DNA from 4 places in the Rhizobium phaseoli genome. Region 2 is predicted to be linked to each of the others. Evidence: predicted binding sites of a transcription regulator. Region 2 holds the regulator's gene; each other region holds the start of a gene.
What was found. The regulator LexA, encoded in region 2, represses DNA repair genes until DNA is damaged. The targets are predictions, from matches to a motif close to TGTTCNNNNTGTGTTCNG.
Positions count from the first base shown of each region.

Region 1: AMC88_RS08345 (DUF5680 domain-containing protein) is a predicted target of LexA. The motif match lies at 3,333-3,350, and genes of this name have one in related genera.
Region 3: uvrA (excinuclease ABC subunit UvrA) is a predicted target of LexA. The motif match lies at 2,469-2,486, and genes of this name have one in related genera.
Region 4: AMC88_RS34105 (ImuA family protein) is a predicted target of LexA. The motif match lies at 2,357-2,374, and genes of this name have one in related genera.

Region 1 covers NZ_CP013532.1:1,714,477-1,720,035, reverse strand. Annotated here, with positions in the region: gene dnaE (DNA polymerase III subunit alpha) at 1-3,097, opposite strand, end outside; gene AMC88_RS08345 (DUF5680 domain-containing protein) at 3,584-4,048, shown strand; gene AMC88_RS08340 (ABC transporter ATP-binding protein) at 4,143-4,826, opposite strand; gene AMC88_RS08335 (lipoprotein-releasing ABC transporter permease subunit) at 4,841-5,559, opposite strand, start outside.
Region 2 covers NZ_CP013532.1:2,048,220-2,053,778, reverse strand. Annotated here, with positions in the region: gene eno (phosphopyruvate hydratase) at 1-253, opposite strand, end outside; gene kdsA (3-deoxy-8-phosphooctulonate synthase) at 395-1,240, opposite strand; gene AMC88_RS10065 (VOC family protein) at 1,237-2,133, opposite strand; gene lexA (transcriptional repressor LexA) at 2,330-3,049, shown strand; gene AMC88_RS10055 (ComEC/Rec2 family competence protein) at 3,030-5,462, opposite strand.
Region 3 covers NZ_CP013532.1:2,192,743-2,198,301, reverse strand. Annotated here, with positions in the region: gene gyrA (DNA gyrase subunit A) at 1-824, opposite strand, end outside; gene AMC88_RS10715 (MarC family protein) at 1,062-1,709, shown strand; gene AMC88_RS10710 (single-stranded DNA-binding protein) at 1,811-2,326, opposite strand; gene uvrA (excinuclease ABC subunit UvrA) at 2,609-5,530, shown strand; gene AMC88_RS10700 (GNAT family N-acetyltransferase) at 5,527-5,559, shown strand, end outside.
Region 4 covers NZ_CP013532.1:4,479,991-4,485,549, forward strand. Annotated here, with positions in the region: gene AMC88_RS21480 (Y-family DNA polymerase) at 1-1,350, opposite strand, end outside; gene AMC88_RS34105 (ImuA family protein) at 1,391-2,335, opposite strand; gene AMC88_RS21490 (metallopeptidase family protein) at 2,499-2,936, shown strand; gene AMC88_RS21495 (DUF1737 domain-containing protein) at 3,054-3,260, opposite strand; gene AMC88_RS21500 (HpcH/HpaI aldolase/citrate lyase family protein) at 3,260-4,165, opposite strand; gene AMC88_RS21505 (hypothetical protein) at 4,279-4,512, shown strand; gene AMC88_RS21510 (VOC family protein) at 4,622-5,044, shown strand; gene leuD (3-isopropylmalate dehydratase small subunit) at 5,178-5,559, shown strand, end outside.

The DNA.
Region 1 (5,559 bases), 330 kb from region 2:
CGATGATGCCCATCTTGTTGCCGGTGCGGGTCTTGCGCTCCTGCTTGGAGATGACGGTGCCGGCAAGACGCGCATTGGACGCGCCCTGTTTGATCGCTGCGGAAAACTCGGCAAAGGTCTGCACCCGCATCTTCTGCAAGATATTGTTGTAGGAATCGAGCGGATGGGCGGTGAGATAGAAACCCAGCACCTGGAATTCCTTGAGCAGCCGCTCCGAGGCAAGCCAGGGCGAAAACGGCGGCAGGGCAATCTTTTCAGGCCCCGAGGTCAGGGTGCTGCCGAAAATATCCGACTGGCCGCTCAGCTTGTTTTCCTGCGCCCGCTGGGCATAGCCGAGGATGCGGTCGAGCCCGGCGGAAAGCTGGGCGCGGTCGGTGCCGAAGCAATCGAAGGCGCCGGCATAGATCAGGCTTTCCAGCACGCGGCGGTTCACCTGGCGCGGATCGATGCGCAGGCAGAAATCCTCGATACCAGCGAACGGCGTATCGCCGCGCACCTCGACGATATGGTCGACTGCGGATTCGCCGACGCCCTTGAGAGCGGCGAGCGCATAATAGATGCGGTTGTCGCCGGTCTCGAACTGGCGGAAGGAGGTCTGCACCGACGGGGCGATCACCTCGATGCCGAGGCGCTTGGCGTCCTGGCGGAAGTCGTTGACCTTTTCCGTGTTGGACATGTCGAGCGTCATCGAGGCGGCGAGGAATTCCACCGGATAATGCGCCTTCATATAGGCCGTCTGGTAGGAGACGATGGCATAGGCGGCGGCATGCGACTTGTTGAAGCCGTAATTGGCGAACTTCGCCAGCAGTTCGAAGATATTGTCGGCTTGCGGCTTCGATACACCGTTCTTGACGGCGCCATCGACGAAGCGTTCGCGCTGCTGGTCCATCTCCGCCTTGATCTTCTTACCCATGGCGCGGCGCAAAAGATCGGCTTCTCCGAGCGAATAGCCGGACAGGACCTGGGCGATCTGCATCACCTGCTCCTGATAGACGATGACGCCCTGGGTTTCCTTGAGCAGGTGGTCGATCATCGGATGGATCGATTCCAGCTCTTCGTCACCGTGCTTGCGGGCATTGTAGGTCGGGATGTTCTCCATCGGGCCCGGACGATAGAGCGCCACCAGGGCGATGATGTCCTCGATGCAGTCCGGCTTCATGCCGATCAGCGCCTTGCGCATGCCGGCACTTTCCACCTGGAACACGCCGACCGTCTCGCCGCGTGACAGCATCTCGTAGGTCTTCTTGTCGTCCAGGGGAATGGCCGCCAGGTCGACACTGATGCCGCGCTTGGCGACGAAATCGACGGCGACCTTCAGCACGGTCAGCGTCTTCAGGCCGAGGAAGTCGAATTTGACGAGGCCCGCCTGCTCCACCCATTTCATGTTGAACTGAGTGACCGGCATGTCCGAGCGCGGATCGCGATACATCGGCACCAGCTTCGACAGCGGACGGTCACCGATGACGATACCGGCGGCATGGGTCGAGGCATGGCGGTAAAGCCCCTCGATCTTCTGGGCGATATCGAGCAGGCGCGCGACCACCGGCTCCTTGGCCGCTTCCTCCTGCAGCTTCGGCTCCTCCTCGATCGCCTTGGAGAGCGGCGTCGGATTGGCCGGATTGTTCGGCACAAGTTTGCAGATCTTGTCGACCTGGCCGTAGGGCATTTCCAGCACGCGGCCGACGTCGCGGAGTGCTGCGCGCGCCTGCAGCGAACCGAAGGTGATGATCTGGGCCACCTGTTCGCGGCCGTATTTGGCCTGGACGTAACGGATCACCTCTTCGCGGCGGTCCTGGCAGAAGTCGATGTCGAAGTCCGGCATCGAGACGCGTTCCGGATTGAGGAAGCGCTCGAACAGCAGCGAAAACCGCAAGGGATCGACGTCGGTGATCGTCAGCGCATAGGCGACCAGCGAACCGGCGCCCGAACCACGGCCGGGACCAACCGGAATGTCATGCTGCTTGGCCCATTTGATGAAGTCGGCAACGATCAGGAAGTAGCCGGGAAAGCGCATGCGTTCGATGACGCTGAGCTCGAATTCGAGCCGCTCGCGATAATCCTTTTCCTCGTAACCCGGCGACATGCCGAGGGTCGAAAGCCGCCTGTCCAGCCCTTCGACCGCCTGGCGGCGCAATTCACCCGCCTCGGCGCGTTCGGCCTCCTCGGCGTCGTCGGTCGCACCCGTGAAGCGCGGCAGGATCGGTTTCCGCGTCTTCAGCACGAAGGAGCAGCGCCTGGCGATCTCGATCGTATTCTCAAGCGCTTCCGGCAGGTCGGCGAAGAGCTTGGCCATCTCGGCGCGGCTCTTCAGATAATGATCCGGCGTCAGACGAAAGCGGCTGTCGTCGGAGACGATGGCATTATGAGCAACCGCCATCAGCGCATCATGGGCGTCGTAATCGTCGCGTGTCGGAAAGAAAGCCTCGTTGGTGGCGACCAGCGGCAGGTCGTGGGCATAGGCGAGCCCGACGATCTTCTGCTCGTGCGGCTTGTCGTAGGTGCCATGACGCTGCAGTTCGACATAGAGCCGGTCGCCGAAGAGACGCTTCAGCATCAGCAGCCGCGCTTCGGCTTGGGCGGTATGGCCCTCCCTGATCGCCGCGTCGACCGGCCCTGTCAGGGCGCCGGTCAAGGCGATCAGCCCTTCCGTGCCGGCCTCCTCCAGCCAGGAGGCCCTGATATGAATGGCCTGGTTGCTGTCGCCGCCGAGATAGGCGCGGCTGACGAGATCGACCAGCCTTTCGTAACCGGCCTCCGTTGCGGCGAGAAGGACGATCGACGGCAGCTTGACCAACGCCTGCTGGCCGCCGCGTTTTTCGGTCTCCAGCCCGTCTTCCATGTCGATCGAGACCTGGCAGCCAATGATCGGCTGCAGCCCATCGTCCATTGCCTTCTGCGAGAATTCGAGGGCGACGAACAGATTGTTGGTGTCGGTAATCGCGATGGCCGGCTGATTGTCGCCGGCCGCCTTGTAGAGAATCTTCTTCAGCGGCAGCGCGCCTTCGAGAAGCGAGTAGGCGGAATGGACCCTCAGGTGAATGAAGCCCGGCGTGCCGCCGATCGCCTCACCCGTCGAACCCTTTACCGTATCCGCCATGACATGCCTTCCCAATCACCGAATGAATCGGACGCATTGTCGGCATGGAGGGCGATGATGTCCAGAAGAAGTCCAGCATCCGAACCACATGATGACCATGCAGTCCCCTGAAAACTTTAGATGGCGATGACGATGAGTGAGAAGCTGGCAACGAACATTGCGATGGAGGTGAATGCTGCGATATCACGGATCATGTCAGTCATCTGGCTCTCCTTTACTCGTTATGTTTTCAATTTGTTCGATCTATGTTCTGATGTCAACAGGAATCTTTTCCTCCCTGCTTGCGTTTGAAAAACAACCCGGCGATGCAACGATTCGGTGAAGGCTTCGGCGACGGGCTTGGGGTGCCGAGCCGCGGCCTCGAAAACCCGTCATGCCGCAAAGAACGTGGAGACGTTCCGCCATGACAAAGGCTCCCCGCATTTGTTCTGTTTATGTTCCGCTCGTCCTGCTATATCCCTGCTGACGAGTCAGGAGGAGGATCCTATGCCCGAGACTGCGATGCTGAACGAATTCGTCGTCGAAGCCAAAGCTGCCAGTTATGTCGGCGGCGGCGTGCCGCGTCCGCCCTGCCGGCCGGGGTCTCACGATATCGGCTATGAGCGCGGCGACTGGCGCTATCTCGACAGCTATTTCGGCGGCACCGACTTTGCCGGACAGGAGGTGGTGTGGTTTGCCGACGAGCCGATCTGGGCGATGAATTATTTCGGCTGGGTCATTGCGCCCGATCTCATCGATGCCAGCGCAGCGGGCACAGTGATCAAGGCGGGGCTTTCTGCCATGTATCGGCAGGGTCGGTTTCTCGGCGGAATGGAATTCGACCATCCGTTCGGTCGCTATATCGATCGCAGCGAAGGCGGCTGCGAACGGTTCAGCGGTCACGAATGCATCCTGGTCGACGGGCGAAAGGCTTACGCGCTCGACTATCGCGGTGGTCTGATCATCCCCTGACGGAGCCGGAAGCGGGTCGATTCCAACCCGTCGATTGATGGGTCCGCTCTTTGTCTTTATCCGGCAACCGCTGCGCACATCCGGGCGACATGCATCAGAAATCGACGACCTTGCCGTCCGAAATCGTTACGCGCCGATCCATGCGGCGGGCGAGTTCGTGGTTGTGGGTGGCGATAAGGGCGGCGAGGCCGGACTGGCGCACCAACGCCTCCAGCGCGTCAAAGACGTAGCTTGCGGTGTCCGGATCGAGATTGCCGGTCGGCTCATCGGCCAGAAGCAGGGTCGGCGCGTTGGCGACGGCGCGGGCGATCGCAACGCGCTGCTGCTCGCCGCCGGATAGTTCGGCCGGGCGATGCGAGCCGCGATGGCCGATGCGCATGTAATCGAGAAGCTGGCCGGCGCGCTCGCTGGCCTCCTTCCAGGACAGCCCGGCGATCAGCTGCGGCATCATGATATTCTCAAGGGCGGAAAATTCCGGCAGCAGGTGGTGGAACTGGTAGACGAAGCCGATTTCGCGGCGACGGATCGCCGTCCGCTTGCCGTCGGGAAGACCGTCACAGGCATGGCCGTTGATCGTGACTTCCCCGCCATCGGGATGCTCAAGCAGACCGGCGACATGCAGCAGCGTCGATTTGCCGGTGCCGGAGGGGGCAACAAGGGCCACGATCTCGCCTTTCGACAGCGAGAAATCCGCGCCTTTCAGGATCGAGAGCAGCGTATCGCCCTGCCCGTAATGGCGCTCGACGCCGGTAAGCTTGAGAACGACGTTGCGTTTCATGAAGGCGGCATTCCTTATTCGTAGCGCAGGGCCTGCACCGGATCGAGCCTGGAGGCGCGCCAGGCCGGGAAGATGGTCGCGATGAAGGAGAGCGTCAGTGCCATGACGACGATCGAGATCGTTTCGCTGAGATCCATCTCCGCCGGCAGCTGGCTGAGGAAATAGACCTGCGGATTGAAGATTATTTCACCCGAGATCCACGAGAAAAACTGACGAATGGATTCGATGTTGACGCAGACGAGCACGCCGAGCAGCACGCCGGCAATGGTGCCGACGATACCGATGGCCGCCCCGGTCATGAAGAAGATGCGCATGATCGCGCCGGCACTGGCGCCCATGGTGCGCAGGATGGCGATATCGCTGCCCTTGTCCTTCACCAGCATGATGAGGCCGGAGATGATGTTCAGCGCCGCCACCAGCACGATCAGCGTCAGGATCATGAACATGACGTTGCGCTCGACCTGCAGCGCCGAAAAGAAGGTCTGGTTGCGCTGGCGCCAGTCGGTCAGGTTGATCTGGCGGCCTGCCGCCTCCTCGACCTTGGATCTCAGCGCGTCGATATCGTCGGGGTGATCGACGAAGAGCTCGATCGACTGCACCAGTCCCTCGGCATTGAAAAAGAGCTGCGATTCCTCCAGCGGCATGAAGATGATCGAGGAATCATATTCCGACATTCCGATCTCGAAGAGGCCGGAAATCTTGTAGGATTTGACGCGTGGGCTGACGCCCATCG
Region 2 (5,559 bases):
TTTCGGCGTCGATACCGCCGATCGCGTCGAAGATCTCGGTGTTGGCGGCCTCGACCGCCTTCTCGACGCCCTTGCCAAGGTAGCGCTTGCCGCCGTCGCGCAGCTCGACCGCCTCATGAGCGCCGGTCGAAGCGCCCGAGGGAACGGCCGCGCGGCCCATGCTGCCGTCTTCGAGATAGACATCGACTTCGACGGTGGGGTTGCCACGGCTATCGAGAATCTCGCGGGCGATGATATCGGTGATTGCAGTCATGGGTTCTTCCTGCTCGGTGGGTGATCAATCGTTCGAAGCCTGTCATAATCGAAGGCGTGCAAATTACAATGCCGCAATTTCCAGCCTTCGAACCGGCGTCCCGACGTGGCCTAAACGACGATCATGTCAACCTGTTGAACGTCAGGCCTTGGCGACCGCGTCAAATGCAAGCAATTTCTCAAGCAGCCGCGGCATGTCTTTGAGATAGACCATGTTCGGGCCGTCGGACGGTGCGTTGTCTGGGTCCTGGTGGGTTTCGAGGAAGACGCCGGCAATACCCGTCGCCACGGCTGCGCGCGCCAGCGTCTCTACGAATTCGCGCTGACCGCCCGAGGATTCGCCCTGCCCGCCGGGCTGGGCGACGGAATGGGTCGCATCGAAAATGACCGGCGCGCCCATCGCCGCCATGATCGGCAGCGAGCGCATGTCGGAAACCAGCGTATTGTAGCCGAAGGAGGCGCCGCGCTCGCACAGCAGCACGTTGGCATTGCCGCTGGCATTGAGCTTCTTCAGGACGTTCTTCATATCCCAGGGGGCGAGGAACTGGCCCTTCTTGACGTTGACGACGCGGCCGGTCTTGGCGGCGGCGATCAGAAGATCCGTCTGGCGGCAGAGGAAGGCGGGGATCTGCAGAACGTCGATCACCTCAGCCACCTCGGCGCATTGCTCGGCCGTGTGGACGTCGGTCAGGACGGGAAAGCCGAATTCCTTCTTCAGGTCGGCGAAGACCTCCATGCCCTTTTCAAGCCCGATGCCGCGCTCGGCCGAGAGCGAGGTGCGGTTCGCCTTGTCGAAAGAACTCTTATAAACGAGGCCGATGCCGAGTTTTGCGCAGAGCTCCTTCAGCGTGCCGGCGACCATGAAGGCGTGATCGCGGCTCTCCATCTGGCAGGGGCCGGCAATCAGCGACAGGCGGCCGGTATTGGAAAAGGTGACCTGGCCTTCGCCTTCGCCGATCTTGACCTCGGAATTGGTATCAGTGCTCATCGTGGTTCCTCGAAGGCAAAAAGCGCGCCCTGCCCGGGCGTGGGCTTCACCAGAATGCGATTGTTCTTGCGTGTGTATGTCACTCCGTTAGCAGCCAAATGCGCTTCTGTCACGGCAAGATCGGCGACGTTGAAAAGGATTGCCTGACCGCGCAGGCCACGATCGGCAGCGGAAACGACAAGCTCGAAATAAGCCTCCAGCCCTTCCGGCGTCATCAGGCTGATCTTGGCATTCGAGGCCGCGATCTCCACGCCGAAACCGGTTTTCTCTACTGCCGTTTGCCCGACCGCAAGACCAACGAAGGCGGAAAATGCCGCCGGGTCCGGCGTACAAACCGCGATTTCGGCAATGCCAGTCACGCCATTGGCATGTGTCTCCAGCGCGGCGCGATCGGCGGGGAAGGCATTGATGCGCTGACAGGTAAAGAGAAAGAAGTCGGGAGCGCGCAGATCTCCTGAGAAGGCCAGTTTGAAGCTGCCGACGCTTTCCGAACCGTCCGGCATCCGCAGCGGCCTGCTGAACTGCAACATCTCGCCGGCACTCGCGCCGCTGCCGACGAATCGCCGATGATCGAGGCCGGCATCCTCGGTGAGAAAGGCCAGCGCCGAAAGTCCCTCCTCGCCGCAGCGGAAGCGGAAGGCGCGATTGCGGGCGATGAAGACATTGCCCTGGCGGGCCGCTGTCTCGCTCTCCTCGACGCTCGCCACCCCGAGCGGCTCGATATAGGTCTTGTCTGCGAAGAAGACGCAGGCATTCTCCGTTCCGAAGGGATGACGCGCATCGGCGGCGACGGTGAAGCCGAGTTTGCCTAGCCTTTCGCGCGCCAGCTCGATATCGACGACCGGGAGTACGACGTGATCCAGCGGATGCGGCTTAGCGGAATGTGCGCTCATGATATCCCTCCTGACACGTCAAGAGATGTGCGACAGCACTCCCCCCAATGCAAGACATGTGTGCCAATCCGGCGAATGAAAATAAAAATCTCAACGAGTTGGTGCGAAGTTTTACGGAAATTTAGCTACTTGCGGAACACATATGGAACATATAGTGTCTGTTCTGGATTTGTTTCAATCACGGGGTCTGACGTCGATGCTCACGCGCAAACAACAGGAGCTTCTCCTATTCATTCATGAGCGCATGAAGGAATCGGGCGTTCCCCCCTCTTTCGACGAGATGAAGGATGCCCTGGATCTCGCCTCGAAATCCGGCATCCATCGTCTGATCACGGCGCTCGAGGAACGCGGTTTCATTCGCCGCCTACCGAACCGGGCCCGGGCGCTGGAGGTGATCAAGCTGCCGGAAGCCTATAGCCCCAGTCTTCAGCCGCGCCGCGGTTTTTCGCCGAGCGTCATCGAAGGCAGCCTCGGCAAGCCCCCGGCGGTCGCCGCCCCCGCTGCCGCAAAGCCGATTGCCGACAACGGCAACTCCGTCTCCGTGCCGGTCATGGGCAGGATTGCCGCCGGTGTTCCGATCTCGGCAATCCAGAACAATACGCACGACATCGTCGTCCCTGCAGATATGCTCGGCTCGGGCGAGCATTACGCGCTGGAGGTCAAGGGCGATTCGATGATTGACGCCGGTATCTTCGACGGCGACACAGTGATCATCCGCAACGGCAGTACCGCAAGTCCCGGCGATATCGTCGTTGCCCTCGTCGACGACGAGGAAGCGACGCTGAAGCGCTTTCGCCGCAAGGGTGCCTCGATTGCCCTCGAAGCCGCCAACCCGGCTTACGAGACCCGCATTTTCGGACCCGACCGAGTCAAGGTGCAGGGCAAGTTGGTCGGCCTCATTCGCCGTTATCACTGACAGCAGACGGGGCGGCTTCGGTAAAACTGTCCTTGCGCCAATCATAGGCGCGATGGCGCATCCATGGACGTGATAAGGCGTCGAATGCGGTTGCAATCTCGTGTCCCGTCTGCACAAAACGCAATTCGACGGAACCGGTCCTGCGCAGCGTCTCGCCGGTGAAGAGGGTCGCACCCGATCGGCAACGGTCGAAACGCAGGCGCACGGAGGTCACAACGATCTCGCCGGCGTCGCAGGCCGGGCCGAGATAGGCGGCATTGTCGATGACCGCGACGACATGGCCATTGCCGAGCCTGGCGATACACCAGGCTTTCTTGACGCAGGAAAACCGATTTGCCTCACCGCCGGCTGCGGCGGCCACCATTGCCGTCCTCGCTTCATTCTGCTGATCGCGCGAAAGCTTGACGCGGCGGTCCTCGCCCTGCGGCGGGATGGCAGGGCCATCCAGCATTTTCGGCGGGTGATGCGTCGGCAGGACCAGCGCTCTCTGCCACTGGTCAAAGATGAAGTCCGGCGGGTTTTCGCGGTTTGAAGCCATTGCCGTCGCCGCGACGAGCCCTACGAGACCACCATCCTCGGAAATCACCAGATCCGGCGGCGGGGATCCCGGCAGAATGAGCAGGATGAGCGTCGCAACGGCGAGGATCGATGTGCCGGCGTGGCGTAACCGGGTGCGAAGCAGCGTCAGCAGCAGAAAGCCTGCCACGGCCACGACGAAATACCAGCCGGGCAAGCGGCCGAAGCCGATATCACCGCCCCAGCCGGACACCGTCTTGGCAACCGCGATCACCAGATCGAGGCCGAAGCCGACCACCGTCCAGAGCGGAGCGTCCAGACCGAACGGCATGAGCAACATGGCCAGCAGCCCGGCCGGCATGACGATGAAAGAGATGATCGGCATCGTCGCAAGATTTGCCGGCAGACCATAAGCGGTCAGTCGATGAAAATGCTCGATCGAAAACAGCGCCGTCGAAAATCCGCCGATCAGCGAAGTCAGGAAGACGCCGCCGAAGAAACCGGCGACCGCCGCAACCGGCCGCAGGAGCGGCAGCTTCAGCAACGGGTTTTCCCGGATGCGCCGGTCCTTCCATAGCTGATAACCCGATACCAGCGCCAAAGTCGCGGCAAAGGACATCTGAAAGCTTGGCCCCAAGACCTCGGAGGGTGAAATGGCGATGATGACCAGCGCCGAGAGAACGACATTGCGCAGGCTGATCGACGGCCGATCGAAGAAGACGGCAATCAGCATGATCGCCATCATGATGAAGGCGCGTTCGGCCGAGACGCCGAATCCCGAGATCAGGAAGTAGGCCGTGACGGCGATGAGCGCGCCCGCGGCGGCGATCTTCTTTGTCGGATAGGCTTGAGCGACACCAGGAAAGAGGCTGAGCAGCATCCGGAAGCCGACGAAGAAAATGCCGGCCGACAGCGCCATGTTGAGGCCGGAGATCGCGACGATATGAGCAAGGCCGGACTGGCGCAGCGCCTCCGTCGTTTCCTTCGAGATAGCGCGCCGCTCGTCAGTCACCAGTGCGGCGGCAAAAGCGCCTGTGTCGCCGGGCAGCATCGAGCGTATGCGATCGCCGATACCGCTGCGCAACCGGTAAAGCCATTCGAGCAGAGCGTCGGACGTCGATGTCACAGCCGGCGGGCCTGCCTGCAAATCGACCTTCTCAGGGGCACGGTAGAAGAAGCCGTTGGCGCCGATGCCATCGAAATAGGCACCGAATGAAAAGTCGTTGAGGCCAGGAAGCGCCGGTCCTGCCGGCGGCGTCAACCGCGCTCGGCCGGTGATGATGTCGCCGATCTCGAAAGGCATATCGGCACCGCGGGCGATTACTGTTATGCGCCGCGGCGGCCGCTTCACCTCCGGTGCCTCGGTGCCGGTGACGGCAAGAATATAGCGCCACCGCCCGCGGTCGTCGCCTTCGCGCCGCTCGACGCGGCCGGTCACCGTCGTCGTCACGGATGAATCGAGGATGACCGTCGAGGCCCGCCAGCTTTCGAGCTGCGCGCAGAGCATGCCGCAGGCCACCAGGGCAAGCGCCAGGAACATCGCCCGCAAGGCCGGCCGGCTGCGGCCGGCGACCAGCCCCGCAAGCATCAACACCGACAGGCAGAGCAACGATGGAACGAGAGGAACATCCGTTGCAGCAAGAAACCAAAATGCCGCGCCGGCGCCGAGGAAGACCGGCGAGAACAGGAGCAGACGCCCGTGGTCGACCTCCTCGCTCAGCATCCGGCCGCCGGCACGCAGCGATTGTGCCATTGCCGCCGGCAGCCGGTGGCGCACTGACATCGCCGACTGAGTTCTTGCCGGACGCGTCCCCGCGGCGGGGGCGGGAAAATCCGCGGGATCGGCAAGACCGACGCCCGCTTGCGGCCGCAATTCGACTGTTGTCAATTCCTGCATGCGCGGCCCGAAGTCACCTTGCCCAGGCATTCAGAATGCAACCTCCGGGCAAATCCGGCAAGCATAATCGATTGAAATGCGAGGGAAAATCGCAAAT
Region 3 (5,559 bases), 140 kb from region 2:
ACCTGATACGGGATTTCGGTGATGATGATCTGCTCGCGGTCGCCGCGCATCGGCTCGATTGCTGCGACGCCGCGCATGATGACCGAGCCGCGGCCGGTCTCGTAAGCCGAGCGGATGCCGGCGCGGCCGAGAATCTTGGCGCCCGTCGGAAAATCCGGGCCGGGAATGATCTGCATCAGTTCCGGCAGCTCGATCGCCGGATCGTTGATCAGCGCGATGCAGCCGTCGATCACTTCCGACAGGTTATGCGGCGGGATATTGGTCGCCATGCCGACGGCGATGCCGCCTGCGCCGTTGACGAGCAGGTTCGGGAATTTGGCGGGAACCACCACCGGCTCGGACAGCGTGCCGTCGTAGTTGTCGCGGAAGTCGACAGTTTCCTTGTCGAGATCGTCGAGCAGCGAATGGGCGGCCTTTTCGAGCCGGCATTCGGTGTAACGTTCGGCCGCCGGCGGATCGCCATCGACGGAGCCGAAATTGCCCTGACCGTCGATCAGCGGCAGCCGCAGCGACCAGGGCTGCGCCATGCGGGCGAGCGCATCATAGATCGCGGCATTGCCGTGCGGATGATATTTACCCATCACGTCGCCGGTGACGCGGGCGCATTTGACGTATTTTTTGTTCCAGTCGATGCCGAGCTCGGACATGCCGTAGAGGATGCGCCGGTGCACGGGCTTCAGGCCGTCGCGCACGTCGGGCAGCGCGCGGCTGACGATGACGCTCATAGCGTAATCGAGATACGACCGCTGCATTTCCTCCATGATGGAGATGGGCTCGATGCCTGGCGGGAGCTTCCCGCCGCCGGGGGGTGTTTGCTCAGTCAAAACAGATCACGATCTCTTCTAGAATCACTTGAAGATTTATAGCGGAAAGCCTGTTCCTACGCCAATTTCCGAGCGCGTTTTGAACAGGCTTTTGCGGCCGAAAAAGGGTAAAGCACAGGACTTGTGCGACCGGACCGGACAAATCCGCCGCGGGCCGCCGCGGCATATTTGCCAAATCCAAATCCCCGCTTCACAATCGCAGAAAATCACGCACCCATATGGGCTTTCGGAGAGACGATGGCAAGCGCCGACCAATTGATCAACGCCTTCACGACGCTTCTCGTCACCATCGATCCGCCGGGGCTCGCCCCCATCTTCCTGGGGCTGACGACCGGCATGAGCAGAGCCCAGCGCACGCAGGTGGCGTTGCGCGGCTCGACCATCGCCTTCATCATCCTCGCGGTCTTCGCGCTGTTCGGGGCTGGCGTGCTCGGCGTGCTCGGCATTTCGATCGGCGCCTTCCGCATCGCCGGCGGCCTACTGCTCTTCTGGATCGCCTTCGAGATGGTGTTCGAGCGGCGCCAAGAGCGCAAGGAGAAGGCGAGCGAGGCTGCCGTCACCAAGGATCATATCGAGAATATCGCTGTCTTTCCCCTCGCTTTGCCGCTGATCGCCGGCCCGGGTGCGATCTCGGCGACAATCCTGCTTGCCGGCACGCTACCGACCTCCGTCGAAAAAGCCCAGCTGATCGCCGTCATCGCCGCCAATCTGCTGCTGACCTTCCTCATGCTGCTGATTGCCGAAAGGCTCGACCGCTTCCTCGGGGTCACAGGCCGGGCGATCCTGACACGCCTACTCGGGGTCATCCTCGCCGCCCTTGCGGTGCAGTTCGTCGTCGACGGCGCCAAAGCGGCGCTCAATCTGATCAGCGCGACGCCGCACTGACAACGGCGCCGGCGGAAACATCTTAGCTGGAAAACAGAGAGAGCTGGTGTTGTTCAGGACACCATGCTCTCAGCTGCTTATAAAGTCAGAACCATGATCGATCAGAACGGGATGTCGTCGTCGAGATCGCGCGAGAAGTTGCCGCCGCCACCGCCGCGGCTCGGCGATGAAGAGGGAGCCGGGGCGCCATAATCGTCGCCGTAGTCATTGTTGCTGCTGCCGCCACGGCCGCCGCCGAAGCCGGAGCTTGCGCCGCCGCCATCGCCGCGGCCGTCGAGCATCGTCAGCGTCGAGCTGAAGCCCTGCAGCACCACTTCCGTCGAGTAGCGGTCCTGGCCCTGCTGGTCCTGCCACTTGCGGGTCTGCAATTGGCCTTCGATATAGAGCTTGGCGCCCTTCTTCACATATTGCTCGACGACCTTGCAGAGGCCTTCGTTGAAGACGACGACAGTGTGCCATTCCGTCTTTTCGCGGCGTTCGCCGGAATTGCGGTCACGCCAGGTCTCCGAGGTCGCGATACGAAGATTGGCGATCGGCCGGCCATCCTGAGTGCGGCGGATTTCGGGATCTGCACCCACATTTCCAACCAGAATTACCTTGTTCACGCTACCAGCCATGCTTCTCACCCTGCCTGCCGCCCTGCCCGGCGGCGTTAATCGATCAGCGCACCTTAAACCATCGCAGACCGCCAATGCGCGTAAACGGTCGTTCATCCACATGTTTCTCCATCAGAAAGCCGCATGAATTCATCAGGAAATTTGTTCTTTATTTGTTCTAGTTTATCCGTATGATCCTGTCAACAGAATCGAAAACCTTGAAGCTTCCAGGATATTCAGCCTCGACTCGCCCGCCGGCATCACTAAATAAGGGCTGTTATCCAGAAAACCAAAGCAGAGACGATGAGCGAACTGAAGACGATCTCCATCCGCGGCGCGCGCGAGCACAATCTGAAGAGCATCGATCTCGATCTGCCGCGCAACAAGCTGATCGTCATGACCGGGCTTTCGGGCTCGGGCAAATCCTCGCTCGCCTTCGACACGATCTACGCCGAAGGCCAGCGGCGCTACGTCGAAAGCCTATCGGCCTATGCCCGACAGTTCCTCGAAATGATGCAGAAGCCCGATGTCGATCAGATCGACGGGCTGTCGCCTGCCATTTCGATCGAGCAGAAGACCACCTCGCGTAACCCGCGCTCGACGGTCGGTACCGTCACCGAGATCTACGACTATATGCGCCTGCTCTTTGCTCGTGTCGGCGTTCCCTATTCGCCGGCGACCGGCCTGCCGATCGAAAGCCAGACAGTCAGCCAGATGGTCGACCGCATCCTCGCTTTCGGCGAAGGCACCCGTCTTTATATTCTCGCGCCGCTCGTGCGCGGGCGTAAGGGCGAATACAAGAAGGAACTGGCGGAGCTGATGAAGAAGGGCTTCCAGCGCGTCAAGGTGGACGGCCAGTTCTACGAAATCGCCGAGGCGCCTGTTCTCGACAAGAAATACAAGCACGATATCGACGTGGTGGTCGACCGCATCGTCGTGCGCTCGGATGTCTCGGCGCGCCTGGCCGACAGCCTGGAAACCTGCCTCAAGCTCGCCGACGGGCTGGCGGTTGCCGAATTCGCCGACAAGCCGCTGCCGCCGGAAGAGACTTCGGCCGGCGGCTCGGCCAACAAGTCGCTGAACGAGACGCATGAGCGCGTGCTGTTTTCGGAGAAATTCGCCTGCCCGGTCTCGGGTTTCACCATTCCCGAGATCGAGCCCCGGCTCTTCTCGTTCAACAACCCCTTCGGCGCCTGCCCGACCTGCGACGGTCTCGGCGCCCAGCAGAAGATCGACCCTGACCTGATCGTGCCCGAACCCGAGCGGACGCTGCGCGACGGGGCGATCGCGCCCTGGGCCAAGTCGACCTCGCCCTATTACAACCAGACGCTGGAAGCGCTCGGCAAACATTACGGCTTCAAGCTCGGCACCCGCTGGAACGATCTTTCCGACGAGGCCAAGGATGTCATCCTCAACGGCACCGACGACAAGATCGAATTCCATTACGCCGACGGCGCGCGCTCCTACACCACCCACAAGAACTTCGAGGGCATCATCACCAATCTCGAGCGCCGCTGGAAGGAGACGGATTCCGCCTGGGCGCGCGAGGACATCGAGCGCTTCATGTCGGCAGCTCCCTGCCCTTCCTGCAACGGCTATCGCCTGAAACCCGAAGCGCTGGCGGTGAAGATCAACAGGCTGCATATCGGCGAAGTGACCGAGATGTCGATCCGCGTTGCGCGCGACTGGTTCGAGACGCTGCCGGCCAGCTTTAACGCCAAGCAGAACGAGATCGCCGTGCGTATCCTTAAAGAGATCCGCGACCGGCTGCGCTTCCTCAACGATGTCGGCCTGGAGTATCTCAGCCTATCGCGCAATTCCGGCACGCTGTCGGGCGGCGAAAGCCAGCGCATCCGCCTCGCCTCGCAGATCGGCTCGGGGCTGACCGGCGTGCTTTACGTGCTCGACGAGCCGTCGATCGGCCTGCATCAGCGCGACAATGCCCGATTGCTCGACACGCTGAAGCACCTGCGCGATATCGGTAATACGGTCATCGTCGTCGAGCATGACGAGGATGCGATCCTGACGGCCGACGACGTCGTCGACATCGGCCCGGCGGCCGGCATCCATGGCGGCCAGGTCATCGCCCATGGCACGCCGCAGGATATCATGGACAATCCGCAATCGCTGACCGGCAAATATCTCTCAGGCGAACTCGGCGTGCCGGTTCCGGACGAGCGCCGCAAGCCGAAGAAGGGTCGCGAGATCAAGGTCGTCGGCGCGCGCGGCAACAATCTGAAGAATGTCACGGCCTCGATCCCGCTCGGCGTCTTTACGGCGGTGACCGGTGTTTCCGGCGGCGGCAAGTCCACCTTCCTGATCGAGACGCTGTATAAATCGGCGGCGCGGCGCGTCATGGGTGCGCGCGAAATCCCCGCCGACCACGACCGTATCGACGGTTTCGAGCATATCGACAAGGTGATCGACATCGACCAGTCGCCGATCGGGCGCACACCACGCTCGAACCCGGCGACCTATACCGGCGCCTTCACGCCGATCCGTGACTGGTTCGCCGGCCTGCCCGAGGCCAAGGCTCGCGGCTATCAGCCGGGCCGCTTCTCCTTCAACGTCAAGGGCGGACGCTGCGAAGCCTGCCAGGGCGACGGCGTCATCAAGATCGAGATGCACTTCCTGCCCGACGTCTACGTCACCTGTGACGTCTGCCATGGCAAGCGCTATAATCGCGAGACACTCGACGTCACCTTCAAGCAGAAATCGATCGCCGACGTGCTCGATATGACGGTGGAGGAAGGCGTTGATTTCTTCGCGGCGGTACCGGCCGTGCGTGACAAGCTGCAATCGCTGAAGGATGTCGGCCTCGGTTATATCAAGGTCGGCCAGCAGGCCAATACGCTTTCGGGCGGCGAGGCGCAGCGCGTCAAGCTCGCCAAGGAGCTGTCGAAGCGCTCGACCGGGCGCACGCTTTATATTCTCGACGAACCGACGACCGGCCTGCATTTCCACGATGTCGCCAAGCTGCTTGAAATGCTGCACGAGCTGGTCAATCAGGGCAATTCGGTTGTGGTGATCGAGCACAATCTCGAAGTCATCAAGACGGCCGACTGGGTGCTCGATTTCGGCCCCGAGGGCGGCGATGGCGGCGGCGAGATCGTCGCAACCGGCACACCCGAGGCAATCGTCAAGGAGAAGCGGTCCTATACCGGACAGTTCCTCAAGGAATTGCTGGAACGGCGACCAGCCAAGAGGGCGGCTGCGGCGGAATGACAATGAGGCAGGCGTCGCCCGATGATCTC
Region 4 (5,559 bases), 2.1 Mb from region 2:
CCAGAAGCGATGGCCGCTCTCGTCCTCGATGCGGAAATAATCGCGCGCCTCCGCGTCACTTCCGTCGATCCACCATTCCATGGCAATCCGCTCCGGACCTTCGCTTTTTGCCACTTGATGCTGCATACGCCGCCATCGAAAGATTTGCGGCGGACCATCGGGCACTTCGGCGAGCACAGTCTCGACAGGCTCCGGCGTTGCAAAAAGCCGCAACGGGCGCTCTTGGCGGAAAGGAAGAACCCCCTTCGGCTCGGCTTTCCCCCGTCTGGAAAGATTGTCCATCGCCGGAACCGCGATGACGGCGCGTTCCGGCACATGGCTCTCCCGAAGTTGGAAACTTTGCAGACAATCCTCACCCAGCCGGGCGGAGACACGGTCGACGAAAGCCGAAAGGGAGATTTCTCCCTGACGATCGCCTTCGAAATCAGCCTGCGCTTCATTGAAGGGATCATGCCGCACCACATTCAGCCGCACGATCTCGAAGCCATAACCGGCATCGAGATCGTCATAGACCGCCTGCAGGCGCTCGGAAAAAAGCCCGGCGATAAATTTCGGTTCGCGAAGCGGCTGCGAAGCGCCGACGGAAATACGGAAGACCCTGCCGTCGACGCGGAAGAGCACCAATTCGAACACTCGCCCGCCGGCGCCGCGTGCCTCCAGCGACGGCTGCAGCGACACAGCGACCTGCCGGGTGACGGCAAGGATCTGTTCTTCCGTTCCGATCGGCTCGATCAGGCGGCTTTCGGCCGAAAGGCTGGCGACGGGACGACGGGGCGAAACCGCTTCCTCTTCATGTCCCAGCGCCTGGTCGAGACGCAGAAGCAATTCCGGCCCGAACCGGCGGGTCAATGGCGCCCGCGGCGCATTGATGACGTCGCCGATATATTTCAGACCGAGCTTCTTCAGCGCATCGACGGTTTGCCCCTGCAGCCGCAAAGCTGCGATCGGCAAGGACATCAGCACTTGCTCCGTCTCCTCATTCTCGATCACGCCGCTTTGCCCGAAGCGCGACACCGCCCAGGAAAGACCCGGCGACGATGAGATCGCGCCCCGCGCATCGATCCCCATATGAAAGAGCCGCGACAGAACATCCTTGAGAAGCGCCTTTTCGCCGCCGAAGAGATGCGTGCAGCCGGTAATGTCGAGAAACAGGCCGTCCCTGCCGTCGAACGCCACCAAAGGCGTATACCGGTCGCACCAGTCGGCAATGGCTTCCAGCAGCCGGCGGTCGGCCGCCGGATCCTCTTCCACCACATCGAGAGTCGGGTACATGGCGCGCGCTTCGGCCACGCCTTGTTCCTTCTTCAGCCCCAGCCGCTCGGCCAATTCGTCCAGTGCCGTCAGCCGCATGGCATTGTTGAGCTTGCCCGAACAGACGATGGATGGCGCCTCAGGACGCCCTTTCGAACGCCAGGAGGGCCCCCATCGCCTGCGGGCGATACGATCGGTTGACAGATGCGGGAAGCTGAGCGCCAGAATACGCTGACCGTTCGCCTGGAGGACGAAGGAGGTTTGGTTCGGTGACAGGGAAAAATTCGTGTTCATGAGGGTTCCACTCCAGGAGAAAGGAGAGCGGGGCCGGATTGCGGCTCTTCTCCAGCGTGAGACGGAAAATCGAATTGCCGATACTGCCGGCAAGCTTCGATCCATCCGGCAACGGCCGCGGACCTGACGGTCCCGGTTCGACATGCAGGCGCAAGGCCGCACTGCTGGCCTCCTCCATTCCGGCCTGCCGCAGAAGAAAGAGCGGACGGCGGGCAGCATGTGCCCTGAGACTGAGCCTGCGGCTTTCGGTCAGGCCGAAATGCGCAGGGTTGCCCCGCACTTCGAGGATGACGGCCGAGAAAGCAGCGCTTTCCACCGCCGCCTCCGCGAGCCAGAGCGCTTCGTCCAGCTTGCGCGGCGCGGCATGGAGAAATCGTTCCGGGCTCAACCCGAAATCCCGAAGTCCGGGAGCATAGGGACGGCCTGCCTCCAACGTGCCGACTGCATCGCCGATCCAGAGCAACGGCATAAGCCTGCCGGCAGCTGATTCCTGTTTCTGCAGCCGCGCGGCAACAGCCATCGCCAGCCCGCTTGCCGCGCCGGCATCGCGAGACAGCGCGGAGCGGAATTCGGTAATCCCATCGAGGGGCAGGCCGCCTTCCAGCGCCCGATCGACAAACTCCACCCCAAACGGCAAGAGGGGCAGAACGCGTTCCTGGCGGGTCTTGCGCCCTTGCGCCAAGGCTTCCTGCTCCGCCGCCGCAAGTGCCGGCGCGGGCTTTCCCTCCAGTCTGGCGATGGTTTCGCGGAGCGCAAAAAGCCGCTCGCGCGCCAGGGCGTTCTGCGCCATGGCGTTTACTCCGATCCGTCTTGTTCCTGTTATGTTCTTATGGATTCCAGAGAGCGGAAGAAGAGTCAACAACCATTTTCTATGAATTTATTCCTGCCTTTGATTCCGCACTCGAAAATCGGCGATAAAGGTTCTATATGGGCCCGCAAAGGAAGGAATATTCATGGCCCGCATAGACCAGAGCGATGATTGGCGGGACCGCCATGCGCCGACGATCAGCACTTTCGAGTCGCTGGCCATGGAGGCCTACAGCCATCTTCCGGATGAATTCCGCCAGCTGACGACCAACCTCACGATCGAGATCGAGGATTTCCCCGATGACGACGTTTTCGAGGACATGGCGCTGGAAACCCCTTTCGACCTGCTCGGCCTTTTTGAGGGCAGGGGCATTTCCGAACGCTTCACGCTGGAAACCGGCGAGATGCCGAACCGCATCCGCCTCTACCGGCGACCTATCCTCGACTACTGGGCCGAGAACGACGAGACGCTCGGCGATATCATCACCCATGTCCTGATCCACGAGATCGGCCACCATTTCGGGCTGAGCGACGAGGACATGGAGCGGATCGAGGCCAGCGCTGAGGAAGCCACCGAGCGCTAATGCATATCGCCCGGACGTGTGCAGCGGTCGGGGATAATGACATGCATAAAACAAAGAGCTGAAGCACCGCGCCTCGGCCGGGCTAAGGACGCTCCATCACTTTCAAGCAAGTAGGATTCACTGCTCGGAGAGTTTCATCTCCGGATCGTAATCCTTGCCTTCGACGGTCTTGACGACGGCCTGGCCGCACTGCATCGCGCCGGTTGCGGCATTGAAAGCATAGGTCGGCGAACCCTCCAGCAACCAGCCCTTGTTGAGGGCGGCAGTGACCTTGTGGCAGAACGAGGCGTCGTCGGGACCGGTCAGGAAGCGGTAGAGTTTCATCAGGCGGGCCTTCTTGCAGAAATCAGGCGAGCTTTATGAACCAGAGCTTCAGCTTGGACAAGATGTAGCCGTTCGATCATTCGCCCGTTCACATTGATGACATTGAGGCCACTGGCGTCAGGATCGGCAAAGGCCGATATGATTGCCTCGGCTTCCGCAATCTCTTCCAGGCTCGGCCCGAAATGCCGGTTGGCCACTTCGATCTGTGCGGGATGGATCAGCATCTTGCCGGCAAAACCCATGGCGCGGCCCTGCCCGCATTCGGCGTCGAAGCCTTCGCCATCTCGGAAATCATTGAAGACGCTGTCGAGCGCATCGAGCCCATAGGCCTTGACCGCCAGAATGACCTGCATCAGCCAGGGCACGAGATAGGTCCGCCCCGGCTGGGGAAGCACGCCCGTTTCCTTGCGCAGGTCATTGAGCCCGACGACGAGACAATCGAGCCTTGAACCCGCCGTGCGGCCGGATCCGGCGATCGACCCGACATTCAGCACGCCGCGCGGCGTCTCGATCATCGCCCAGATGCGCAGCTCCTCCGGCGCATCCGCAGCGGCAAGCAGATCGCTGACGTCAGTGACATCCTGAGGCTCGTCCACCTTCGGCAGCAGCACGGCGTCGGGCAAAAGCGCCTTGACCAGATCGAGATCCGCCGCTCCGAATTCGGATGACAAAGAATTGATGCGGATAATCCTTTCCTTGCCCTCAAGCGGCGGCCCGGCAAAAAAGGCCCGCAGATTTTCCCGCGCCTGCCCCTTTTTCTCGGGCGCCACGGAATCCTCCAGGTCGAAAATAACCGCATCGCAATCAAGGGAATGGCTTTTTTCAAGCGCCCGCAGGTTGATCGCGGGCACGCTCAGCACCGAGCGGCGCAGATTGAAGGAACGGAGAGGGGTTGTTCGGCTCATCAATCATTAGTGCCAAGCTTCGCAAAGCCCGGCAAGACAACAAAAAGCCATGCTTGCCTTGCAGAGAGAAAAAAGAAGGACAACATTCCTTTCTGTAGAAAGGTATCAAACCCATGCAGAACATTCGCTCCATCTTCTTCATGCTTGCCGGCGCCACCGTTTTTGTCGCCATGCTGCTTTTCACCTTTTCGGTGACGCTTGCTGTCGGCGGCATCCTGACCGTGCTCATGGTCGGCCGCGCCCTTTCGATGAAGATGAAGCCCGCTCCAGTCCGTGCCAAGGCAAATAACGGCCAACGCGAGATGCGCATCTGGAACGACGGTCGCGGCACGATCATCGATCTCTAAGCAGCTTCACTTAAAAAAAACCGACCGACATTGTCGCATCATGCGTCCTTGATACGTCTTTGAAGCAGCCAGGCATTCAGCCGGCGCTTGAACACGATGGAGGATGAGCATGGATACGACGACGGAAAACAATCCGGCCAAGCTGCCGCCGGTCAAGAATGGCTTGCTGCCCTATCTGACGGTCGACGGCGCGGTGAAGGCCGCGGAATTCTACAAGAGGGCCTTCGGCGCCGAACAGGCCCATCGGGTACCGGTCGATGAGAGCGGCCGGACGATGCATATTCATCTCTACATCAACGGCAGCTCCTTGATGCTGGCGGATGCCTATCCCGAATACGGACACCCCTTCAAAGGCCATGAAGGCTTCGCCATCCAACTGGTCATCGACGATATCGATTTCTGGTGGGAGCGCGCGGTGGCGGCCGGCGCCGAAGTCGTCATGCCGATCGAACTGATGTTCTGGGGCGACCGCTACGGCCAGCTTCGCGATCCGTTCGGCGTCCTCTGGGGCTTGAACGCGCCCAGCAAATAACGGCCCCATTCAACGGGTGGGCCGCGCGAAACGCCGCGTGGCCGCCACTTTCGAAAGATTCTCCTTCATTTCGGCGAAAAACTGGACTAGATGCAAATTCAGGAAAGTACGTTTGCTGAAATGGAGCATGGTCATGGATAAATTCGTGAAGCTGACGGGCGTTGCAGCGCCCTTGCCGGTCGTCAACATCGACACCGACATGATCATTCCGAAAGACTATCTGAAGACCATCAAGCGCACCGGCCTCGGCAAGGGCCTTTTCGCCGAAGCCCGCTATAACGAAGACGGCTCCGAAAATCCCGATTTCGTGCTGAACAAGCCGGCCTATCGCGATGCCAAGATCCTGGTCGCCGGCGACAATTTCGGCTGCGGTTCCTCGCGCGAACACGCTCCCTGGGCGCTGCTCGATTTCGGCATCCGCTGCGTAATCTCCACGAGCTTCGCCGACATTTTCTACAACAACTGCTTCAAGAACGGCATCCTGCCGATCAAGGTCAGCCAGGAAGATCTCGACA